One region of the Candidatus Protochlamydia phocaeensis genome, then DNA from elsewhere that is predicted to be linked to it. Evidence: riboswitches for the same ligand, from Rfam matches in the RefSeq annotation. Region 1 holds a riboswitch; the other holds the start of a gene.
What was found. A riboswitch is a leader RNA that binds a small molecule or an ion and turns the genes downstream of it on or off. The one in region 1 is predicted to bind cobalamin.

Region 1 (4,880 bases):
CAGGCCAATGCCGCCGGCGGACTGCGAAATTTTGGCGCATTGCTTGAGTGTGTCAAAGATGCCTTCAATGCTGTCATCCTGCATTTGCAGGAGAAAGCAAGAGGACATCTGTGGGTGGGGCGTTCCTGCATTAAACAGCGTTGGCGTGGCATGTGTAAACCAGCGCTCGCTCATTAAATGGTATGTTTCGATGGCCGAGTGGATATCGCTTTTATGGATGCCAATGGCCACGCGCATGAGCATGTGCTGCGGCCGCTCGGCGACCTTGCCATGCATTTTCAGCAGATAAGATTTTTCGAGCGTCTTGAATCCAAAATAGTCGAAGCCAAAATCGCGGTCATAAATGAGCGTGGAGTCCAATAGCTCTGCATGCTGCTGGACAATATCATAGACGTCTTGCGCAATGAGAGGCGCGCGCCTTTGCGTTTTGGGATCGGTATAATGGTAAAGATCATAAATCGTGCGCGAGAAAGACTTGTGCGTGTTCTTCTGCAGATTGGAGATGGCAATGCGCGAGGCGAGCAGGGCATAGTCGGGATGGGTGGCCGTCAAAGTGGCGGCCACTTCGGCGGCTAAGTTATCCAGCTCGCTTGTCGTCACGCCATCATAAATGCCTTCAATGACTTTCAAGGCCAACTGAATGGGATTGATATGGGCCGGGTCCAGTCCATAGCAGAGTTTTTGGATTCTTGCAGTGATCTTATCGAACTTGATCGGCTCTTTTCTTCCGTCTCTTTTGATGACAAACATGGTTTTTCCTTGGGGTTTTAAGAAATCCTCTAAGAGTTAGAAATCTTCAGACAAAGTGAAAACATGCGTATCTTTATGGGCAAGCACTCCCGACTTTTGATATTCGGAGACTCGCCGTTCAAAGAAATTGGTTTTTCCTTGAAGGGAGATCAATTCCATAAAATCAAAGGGGTTGGAAGCCTGGTAAATTTTAGAGCAGCCAAGAGCCACCAGCAAGCGATCAGCGACAAACTCAATGTACTGGCACATCAGATCGGCATTCATGCCGATCAGCTTGACGGGCAGCGCATCGACGACAAACTCCTTCTCAATCTCTACTGCATGCGAAATGATGTTCTGCACAACCTCTTCTGGAAGGGGATGGACAAGCTGGGAATAGAGCAGGCAGGCAAAGTCGCAGTGCAGGCCTTCATCGCGTGAAATGAGTTCATTTGCAAAGCTTAATCCCGGCATCAGCCCTCTTTTTTTGAGCCAAAAAATGGAGCAGAAGCTTCCGGAAAAGAAAATTCCCTCGACGGCCGCAAAAGCCACTAAGCGCTCGGCAAAACCGCCTTGGCTGATCCAACGCAAGGCCCAATGCCCTTTTTTGGATACGCAGGGAACCGTCTCTAGTGCGTGAAAGAGATATTTTTTTTCTTTCTGGTCTTTAATGTAAGTATCGATGAGCAGCGAGTACGTCTCGGAGTGGATGTTCTCGCTCATGATTTGAAAGCCATAAAAGCAGCGGGCTTCGGGATATTGGACCTCGTTCATAAAATTGATGGCTAGATTTTCGTTGACAATTCCATCGCTTGCCGCAAAAAAGGCCAGGACATGCTTGATAAAATGCTTTTCATCGGCATTCAATTTATGCTCCCAATCTTGGATATCAGCAGAGAGGTCGATCTCTTCGGCAGTCCAGAAACTGGCCTCGGCCTTTTTATACATGCTCCAAATAGCGGGATGTTTGATGGGAAATAAAACAAAGCGGTCTTTATTTTCTTGTAAGAGAGGCTCTACGCACTCCATATTTCACTCCTTGCTTTACGGCCATTTGACGCAATATGGTCTTGAGCGCCTAAATTTGCGTGCAAACGGTATCTTCCAAGCGATGGAAATCGCTTGAACCAAAATGATTTAGTTTTACAGAAAGGGAAAAATGGACTTGCTTGAAAGGAAAATAAAAGCGCAATGCTTAATGGCAATTCTTGAGCAAGTGTGTCGTTTCTCCCCATCCTGTCTTTAACGAGACAGTTCATCTCTTGCCGAGATGTGATGAGCATGAAAAAGCAGGTCTTCTGACTCCGAGTTCATCCTATCCGCTCCACCTTCCCGCTTTGCTAAACATTAAAAGCAGTGGCTTGATGAGCGTTCGTCCCTCGTTACAGCGGCGTCACCGCAGAGGATTTGCACCTCTTTCCCTATTCTCCCCTAGCCGTAGCTAGAGGCACTTTTTCACGAGCCTAAGGCCTTTTATTTCATTAGAAAAGTTCCAATGAAATCGGAGGTATTCATAACCCTTGCCTGGCAAATTTGTCAAGCCCGATTTGGGATTGGCAGTTCTTTGCGTTTGTTTCGAACTGGCGTACAAGCGATTATAAAAGCTGAATGCGTTTTTCAAAAAATGAAGAAGGTAGGAGAGCCAATGAATGCAAGCGCAGGATAAAGCTTTTTTGGAAAGAATTCTAAATCAATTGTCCGTCCGTTCAGCTATGAAGCCGAACAGACGGGAATGGAATTAAATCAATGATGGTGCCAGTGCTCATGCCAATGTTCGTGCCCATGATACTGCCAAGCGACATCTTCGTGATGGACAACCCAGTGGCGGTGCCAGCTTTCATGCCAGTGATTGTTCCAATAGCCGGTCCAATAGACCCTCCAGTGGGGATGATCGATATATACGCAACGGCCGCCGTCCCAATAACAGCCCTCTTCATTGACCCAATAGCCATTGTACCAAATATAGCGGACATTGTAATTGGGGAAATAAATGCTCGTATCGGCTGCTGCATAGCTTGGCCCTAGATCCACCCCGCCTATAGCAGGGTCATAATAGAAGACTTTTTCATATGTATTGCCGCTGCCATCGACAATAATGGCTTGAACAGGCTGGCGGTAAGCAATGGTAACTTGCGGTCCGAAGACCACGACCCCTGCTTGCATGTCAGACAAAAAGAGCATAGAGGCTGCAAAAGCCGCTAAGCAGATCCCCGCTTTTTTCATAGCTATCTCCGAGACTTATTGATTTTCCTTAATTCCAAATTACCGCAAGGGAAGTTTTTCGTCATGATTCTTTGTTATAACTGAATTTTGGTTGTCTTCTTTAGGTTTTTAAACTAACAACCAGAATAGTTTAAGGGGATTTTATTCTTTCTAACAATGAGAGAAGGGTAAAAAAATCCCAAACTCAGGTTGGATAAGTAAGACAAAATTTAAGGCTATATCCGGGAATATAGCCTTTAGGATAGCGATAGACGGGCGATTATGGTGTGCTCTTCTCCGTTTTTTTGCGCTCCAAGGCATCCAAAATGGCTTTTTTTAGTTTATCATAATCAATTGTATCGTCTTTATTCTCCACTTTGACGCCTTCGACAAAAATGGTGGGGGTAGACAGGTGGCCATTCATAAGACGGTTGCCATAAGCCGTATTCTTTTCAATCTGTACACGGTATTTTTCCATTTCGATGCAGTCTTTCAAGCGGTCTAATTGAATGGCCGGACTTGTCGCAGCCGCAAACTTTTGCAGTCTTTCGATTGTGGCCCAGTTCTCTCTTTCAGGTGGCTGGTTTTTGTAAATGTAATTCAAATATTTGAAGAAAAGATCCGCGTTCGGATACTCAGGTTCTTGATTGTAAACGCACCAAAGGGCAATGGCAGCTGGCATGGAATTGGGCAAAAAAGAGACAGGAATAACCGTATAGCGAATTTTATTGGTATTGATGAATTCTTCTTCAAGCTTGGGAAATGAGGCGTTGTTATAGCGCTTGCTGTCGGGGCATTTGGGCTCTAATAGAGCAACTACCTGCACAGGTGCTTTGGGGTAGCCGATGGTGGGCTGTCCTTGTATAGTTATGCTTGTTTGAGCAGGTGAGGAATCTGCTGCCAAGCTGGTCATAAAAAACATGGCTAGCAGTGAGGAAAGGGACGAGACGATAATAGACTTCATAGCGGCTCCTTAGGAAATCCAAGTTTACTTAAAGGAGTGTTATGGCAAATCGTCAAATGCGAGTAAATAAAAATTTGATAAAAAGCGCGGCTTGTCCGCTTCACGCCTACTGAGCATGCATGCACACTCAGTAGGCCTGAAGGCTGATTGCTTACATTAACCGTTCTTTTATCAATTCTAATCTCAAAACTCGATCGTGGGCATGGATCTGTGCCACGGCTATTAAAGTCTCTAGGCATTCCATTCTAGATTCTTCGGGAAGCTTTTTGAGTAGTTTGGCGACTTCTTCATCATACCTTTTCTGATTATTTGAAGTGACTTTAACGTCTAAGAGCTCGAACAAGCGGTTTGTATGCTCTGCAATTTCTAGCCACTTTTGCTTGACAGATAGCTTATCTAATTGAGCCACCTCTTCGGGTTTATTGGATAACCAGTTATTGACGAGCAGAATAGGCCGTACCTGCTTGCCTTGCATGAGCTCTTTTAAAAATTGATAGAAATCGGATTTAAATGTCCCCTGTTCTCCGCCATCATTCACATGGTTGCCAGCTTTTTCTTGAATGACTTTTTCACAGCGTTTAAGGGATTGGACCATCAGGCGATAAATGCTGTGCGTGGCCTTGTATTGCTCAAAATAGCCGACCAAATTGTGAAGGGACAGCTTAGTATCCCACTGTTTGGTTTCATACAACACCAGCTGATATGTTTCTTCGAATCCTCCTAACAGCAGTTGGTCGACCTTGTCAATGGAAATAATTCCCTCATAAATGAGGGTTAAGAAAGCCGACGGAGTATGGAAAAGATAAGACAGCTTTAAACGGGCTGTTTCTAGCTCCAAGTTGTCCTGTAGATGATTTTTATCCATTTCAGTGATGAGTTTGACCAGCTGTTGATAACGTTCCGTAAGGGAAGTCTCCCTAAAAGCTTGGCGCAACTCATCTAATGCAAACTCCTGATGGGCTTTCAACTTAATGGAATGTTGAGG
Region 2 (4,880 bases), on a different contig from region 1:
CATGAAAGCTAAACAAAACGTGATCATAGGATTGCAGGGAATATTGTCTTGCCCTTTCGCAAAAAGCGTGAATCAACGCCGGATGGTCGGCATAGCTACTCACAAAAGTCAATTTGGGAATGACTTGCCAGTGCTTGATCTCATCCATGACTTTTTGATGAACGGATCCCGTTGTTGCGGAGGCATACTGGGGAAAAAGAGGAAAAACAAGGATCTCATCCACTTGCTTTTGCCTCAATTGTTCCAGGCCTTCTTTAATTGAAGGAGTTTGGTAGCGCATGGCTAAGGAGACATAGAAATGCTCTCCCAATACGCTTTGGAGTTTATCCCTAACGGACAAGCCGTGAATAAGAAGAGGCGATCCCTCCTCCGTCCACAAGCGCTGATATAACTTAGCAGAGTCCTTATAACGGAAAGGAACGATAATCCCCCGCACAAGACATTGACGCTGCAGCCAGGGCAGATCAATGACTCGGCCATCCGTCAGAAACTCATTTAAATAATGAAAGACATCCTTAGGGCGAAAAGACTTTGGAGTGCCTAAATTTACAAGTAAGACGCCAATTTTTTTCTCGCCCATTGCTATTCCTTTCCTCAGTCTTTTTTAAGCGACAGATATGGCTTGTTGCGGCACATTATTTTGCTCAATCACCCTAGCTTCCGCCGCTTTAATTTCTTCGAAAACTTGCCTGACAAGCGCTTCATTGACCCTAACCGGAACTTTATTTTCTATTCTTGCCATTTCTTCTTCCAAGACTTTTTCAAATGCCTCGGCCCCATAAAAATGATAGAGAAGATAAAGTTTTTGAGCCTCGGGAGTGATGGGACCGCCAGGTATAATGGGAAGATGGTTCTCTGGAACCGGTTCGTTTTGTTTGACGGCCGCCAATTGATGGGTCAATTTAAAATATTGATCTTTAAAGGTCAATTCTCTCTCTTTGATCTGCTTAATTTTTTTGATTTGATCTTTGAGAACGGCATTTTCTTCTTTTAAGGCTACTATTCTATCAGAAAGCATTCGATACGCTTGCAAGTCTTCCTGACTTTCTATCAAGCGGCGAGCCATTTTTGCCTTGAGCAGCTTGAGCTGTTGGACGGCTTGGTCCAGAGCAGGCAAAGTATAAGTCGGATTATAAACCCATTGACTGCGGCCAATGGCTTCTTTCATAATTTTGATTGCTTTAGCCGGGCGGCCAATGTTAGGCAAATACGTTTCCGATTTAGATATATCTAGAACAACCCTAATGGCTTCTTCTGTCACCGGAATGGTCGGTTCAACGCGAGTGACGAATTCTTCCAAAACAAGTTTGTTTTGTTCTTCCTCTTCCCCATCTACAATAATCGTGACTACTCGACGCATAAAGGATCCGTCTACATCAAGCTTCTTGATTTTCTCAAACTCTTTAAAGGTTGTTGTAGCAATAAATTGAGGATCATTTGGGCCACCCTGTAAAAAGTGGTTTTTGAAGGCTTGAAAGGCCCCCTGATTGCTGGCCAATTGGTCAAATTCATCCATTAAAAAGAGCGTTTTTTTCTCATACCCCCCAATCTGGTCTTTAATTTGATTGATCAGTTCGGAATGTCCGAAACTGACATTGGAAATGAGAAGGCCGCAATCGACTTCATAGTTGACACGATCTTGCAATTCAGCGGGAAGTTTCCCCTCTTTTTTTAATTGAAGAAGCTGGTGGAATAAGGTTGTCTTCCCGTCCCCGGATTTTCCCACTAATAAGACATTCGCTCCTGTAATAAGAGTGGACAGCAGTTTGGTAAGCAGCTCCGTTTGTCCCACTTTGGGCTCAATAAGCCCGCTGTCCATTTGCTTGTCTAAATTGGTGCAGTTGACAATTTCATCCGGAATAGGCTTAAACCAGCGCTGATAAGCAATAGCCAAAAGCCCTCCCGCAGCAAGAATCGCTCCTGCCACCAAATAAACTTTAGCTGTCACAATAAAAATGGGCTGTAAAATTTGAACGAGGCAAAAAGGAATAATGAAAAATTTGTAAATAATTTCTAAGAGAATGTGTTTTTCCCATAAAGTCGTAAATTTTTTATGGGTATCTAAAAAGTTAAAAGCCCCAAGGAAAATATTGATTAAATTTGGAATAAAATAAATCACTCGAGGGCGGCATCTTTTCCATTCTTGGTATATCCACTCATTAAAAGACGGTTCTGGCTTTAACGGATACCTCGCCGCTCTTTCGGCAGCCCACTCAAAGGCATTCTGATAAGGAGTGACACTTCCTTGGGTCCTAAAGCGGGCGATTGAATCCAGCGCTTCAAGAGACAATACTTCAGAGAAAAATTGGAGCGTCTCTTGGGGATCCCGATGAATATGCGCTTTAATCAAATTTGCCAAGAACGCATTTAACGCAGCCGGATCCTGTTGATGGCGGAGTAAAGCCTTTTGAATCTCTTTTTTCCAACTTCTCCATTTATCCCGATTCCATCCTTCGGATAAAAGCACACGCTCTAAATCATTTAAGTTGTTAATCCCTTCAAAAGGCGAAGGTTCACGCCAAACCAAATGCCTTATTTCCTGATTGAAAGTCGAAAAAAATCCCAGTGGATTGATATTCAAAGACATACCCTTTTCCTTTCCTGCTTTATCGAAAAAGCAAAGTCGCTTAAGTTTAATGTTACGCATCGGAGGAAAATGGTGATCGAAGAGATAGCTCTTGAAAGGCGTCCATCACATACATTCCTAAACAGACCTCTTTCCCAAGTCAAATCAGCGAATCATTTCCCCATCCTGCCTTTAAGGAGACAGCGTCTTAATCAGATCTGATAGGTATAAAAAAGCAGGTCTTCTGGCTTCGAAATCATCCGATAGGCTTAGTTGAGTTTTAAAACCTTCCCGCGACAAGCAGTGGTCATAAATGACTAAGCATCCGTCCTTCGTTACAGCGGCCTAACCGCACAGGATTTACACCTGTTTCCCTATTATCCTTCTTTTTGAAGTCTTCAAATAGAAGGCACTTTTCTATAATACGCATAATTACTAAATGAACGCTTAATTTCATAAACCCAAAAGAAATAAGAGTCAAGAAATTAAACCATTAACATTAACTCTTGCAAGAGTAATTAATCTTAATTACAATTATTTAAAAATTTATTGAACTTATAAACAAAACACAGAAAATTGTATGTTATCATTCCCCTATTCGGTCGCTTCTTATTCTGCTTATTCTCGTCCTTCATTGGAAGCGGCTCATTTTCCCCCTGTTGCAACAGAAGAGAATTATATTGACGCACAAAAAGTTGTTAAAACGAGTCCTCTACCGGTAGGCATTGCTAAAATGATTGGCTTAATCAAAGATTTGTGGTTTACGATTGGAACATTTTTCTCTCGCATTGAGCACGCGCCTAATTATGGAAAAGTCATAGGCAATAAAGAAACAGCTAAAGGGATTGTTGTCTTGATTCATGGCTTAAATGGCCATGCATCCCAAATGGATGGACATGCCAAGGCTTTCAAACAAAAAGTTGGAGAAGACATCTTAATTTATCAAGTTCAGGTCGATAAAAAGGGAAACTGTTCGAAAGGAGAAGCGGTCCAGCGTATTACGGATACCGTTCTGCCTCTTCTTCAAGAACGTCCCGCTCTAAAATTATATGCGCATGGAATTTCTAATGGTGGATGGCTGGCGTCTCAATTAGCTGTAGACGCCATCGATGCTGGCATTCAAGGCGAACGGATAATGGTTAATGCCAATTCCTCCCCTCTTTATGGAACAAAAGTTATGTGCGATCCAGCTTTAGCCCCTTGGAAGCAGAAAATATGGAAATGGCTAGTGCAATCGCCTTTAGGGGGAAATCATGAAGAGGTTATCTATAAAGATTTCAGCTGGGGAAGCGAAGCGGGCAAACAGATTATTCGAGAGATTAGAAGGGCTGCTGAACAAGGAGTTCAATTTGAATTTGAAGGAGGCTTTGCCGATTCAAAAGTGACGCCGCCTTCCTTTTATCCGAAAAATGTCAAGGATGCCCGCTATTTTCATCCGAATAGCATTCAAGGGCACTCCAGTATCATTGCAAGCCAAAGGCAGCGGCAGGTAGAAAGCGCCTGCGCTTTCCTATCCAGCTAAAGCGAACATAAAATAAAGGATAGGAATAGCTAATATGCCTTTGATTTTTCGGTTAACACCTTTCAATCAAGACAATAAGCTCTCTTTGCAAGTGCAACCATTGGGCTTTTGTTTAACGAAAAATTTGATGAGATCTATTGATGCGGAACTGCAGCACAAAAAATGGACAATTTCTCATTAGCTTTAGAGAGAAGTCATCCAGAAATTCCACGCTTTGCAAAAAGTGAATGACAAAGATGTTGCCATTACTTATCAAACGACTAGAGAATCTAAAGCGATCCTTATTTTGAATAGGCCATGAAATCTTTAAGAGAATTTTCAGAAGCAAGGAAGAAAACTTCCTTGCTTCTGATATAAGATCTAAAGCTTATTATCTTTCTACGCGCTGCCGACTAGCAAATCCCTTTGGCTTGGAAAACCCCTTAGGTTTATCCCTAAAAGATCCAACGCCATGAGACCTTTTCCCAAACTTCTTCGGTTCTTTGCTTGCAAACCGATTTCCGTTCGTTCTTTTATGTTCATTATTAAAAGGCTTCATCTCTCCTTCTTTCTTTGGCCCTCTTGGCTCTACGCCAATTTGGTCAGGCCCACGCACAGACTGCTGATTGAGGACGAAGGAAATAAAGTGAGCTGCTAATGTTTGATGATCCATTTCTTTCACGAGCGCCAATACATGCTCGACTTCATTGTGAACAGGCTGGGCGAGCACGCTGCTGACTAAACGGGCACGCTTAGACTGCTTAGCTTCTTCCAAAGTTGGAATAAAAGCGCGATTAATCGATGCACCAATAA

Region 2: linked by a shared signal. The riboswitch ahead of BN3769_RS11755 (ATP-dependent Clp protease ATP-binding subunit) and the one ahead of BN3769_RS12805 (ribonucleoside-diphosphate reductase small subunit) in region 1 are both predicted to bind cobalamin.

Annotation. Positions count from the first base shown of each region.
Region 1 is NZ_FCNU01000032.1:52,003-56,882, reverse strand. It holds gene BN3769_RS12810 (ribonucleoside-diphosphate reductase subunit alpha) at 1-750, opposite strand, end outside; gene BN3769_RS12805 (ribonucleoside-diphosphate reductase small subunit) at 787-1,758, opposite strand; cobalamin riboswitch at 2,001-2,199, opposite strand; gene BN3769_RS12795 (hypothetical protein) at 2,473-2,952, opposite strand; gene BN3769_RS12790 (DsbA family protein) at 3,212-3,895, opposite strand; gene BN3769_RS12785 (ankyrin repeat domain-containing protein) at 4,047-4,880, opposite strand, start outside.
Region 2 is NZ_FCNU01000031.1:6,363-11,242, forward strand. It holds gene hemH (ferrochelatase) at 1-580, opposite strand, end outside; gene BN3769_RS11755 (ATP-dependent Clp protease ATP-binding subunit) at 605-2,587, opposite strand; cobalamin riboswitch at 2,784-2,998, opposite strand; gene BN3769_RS11760 (alpha/beta hydrolase) at 3,147-4,088, shown strand; gene BN3769_RS11765 (DEAD/DEAH box helicase) at 4,459-4,880, opposite strand, start outside.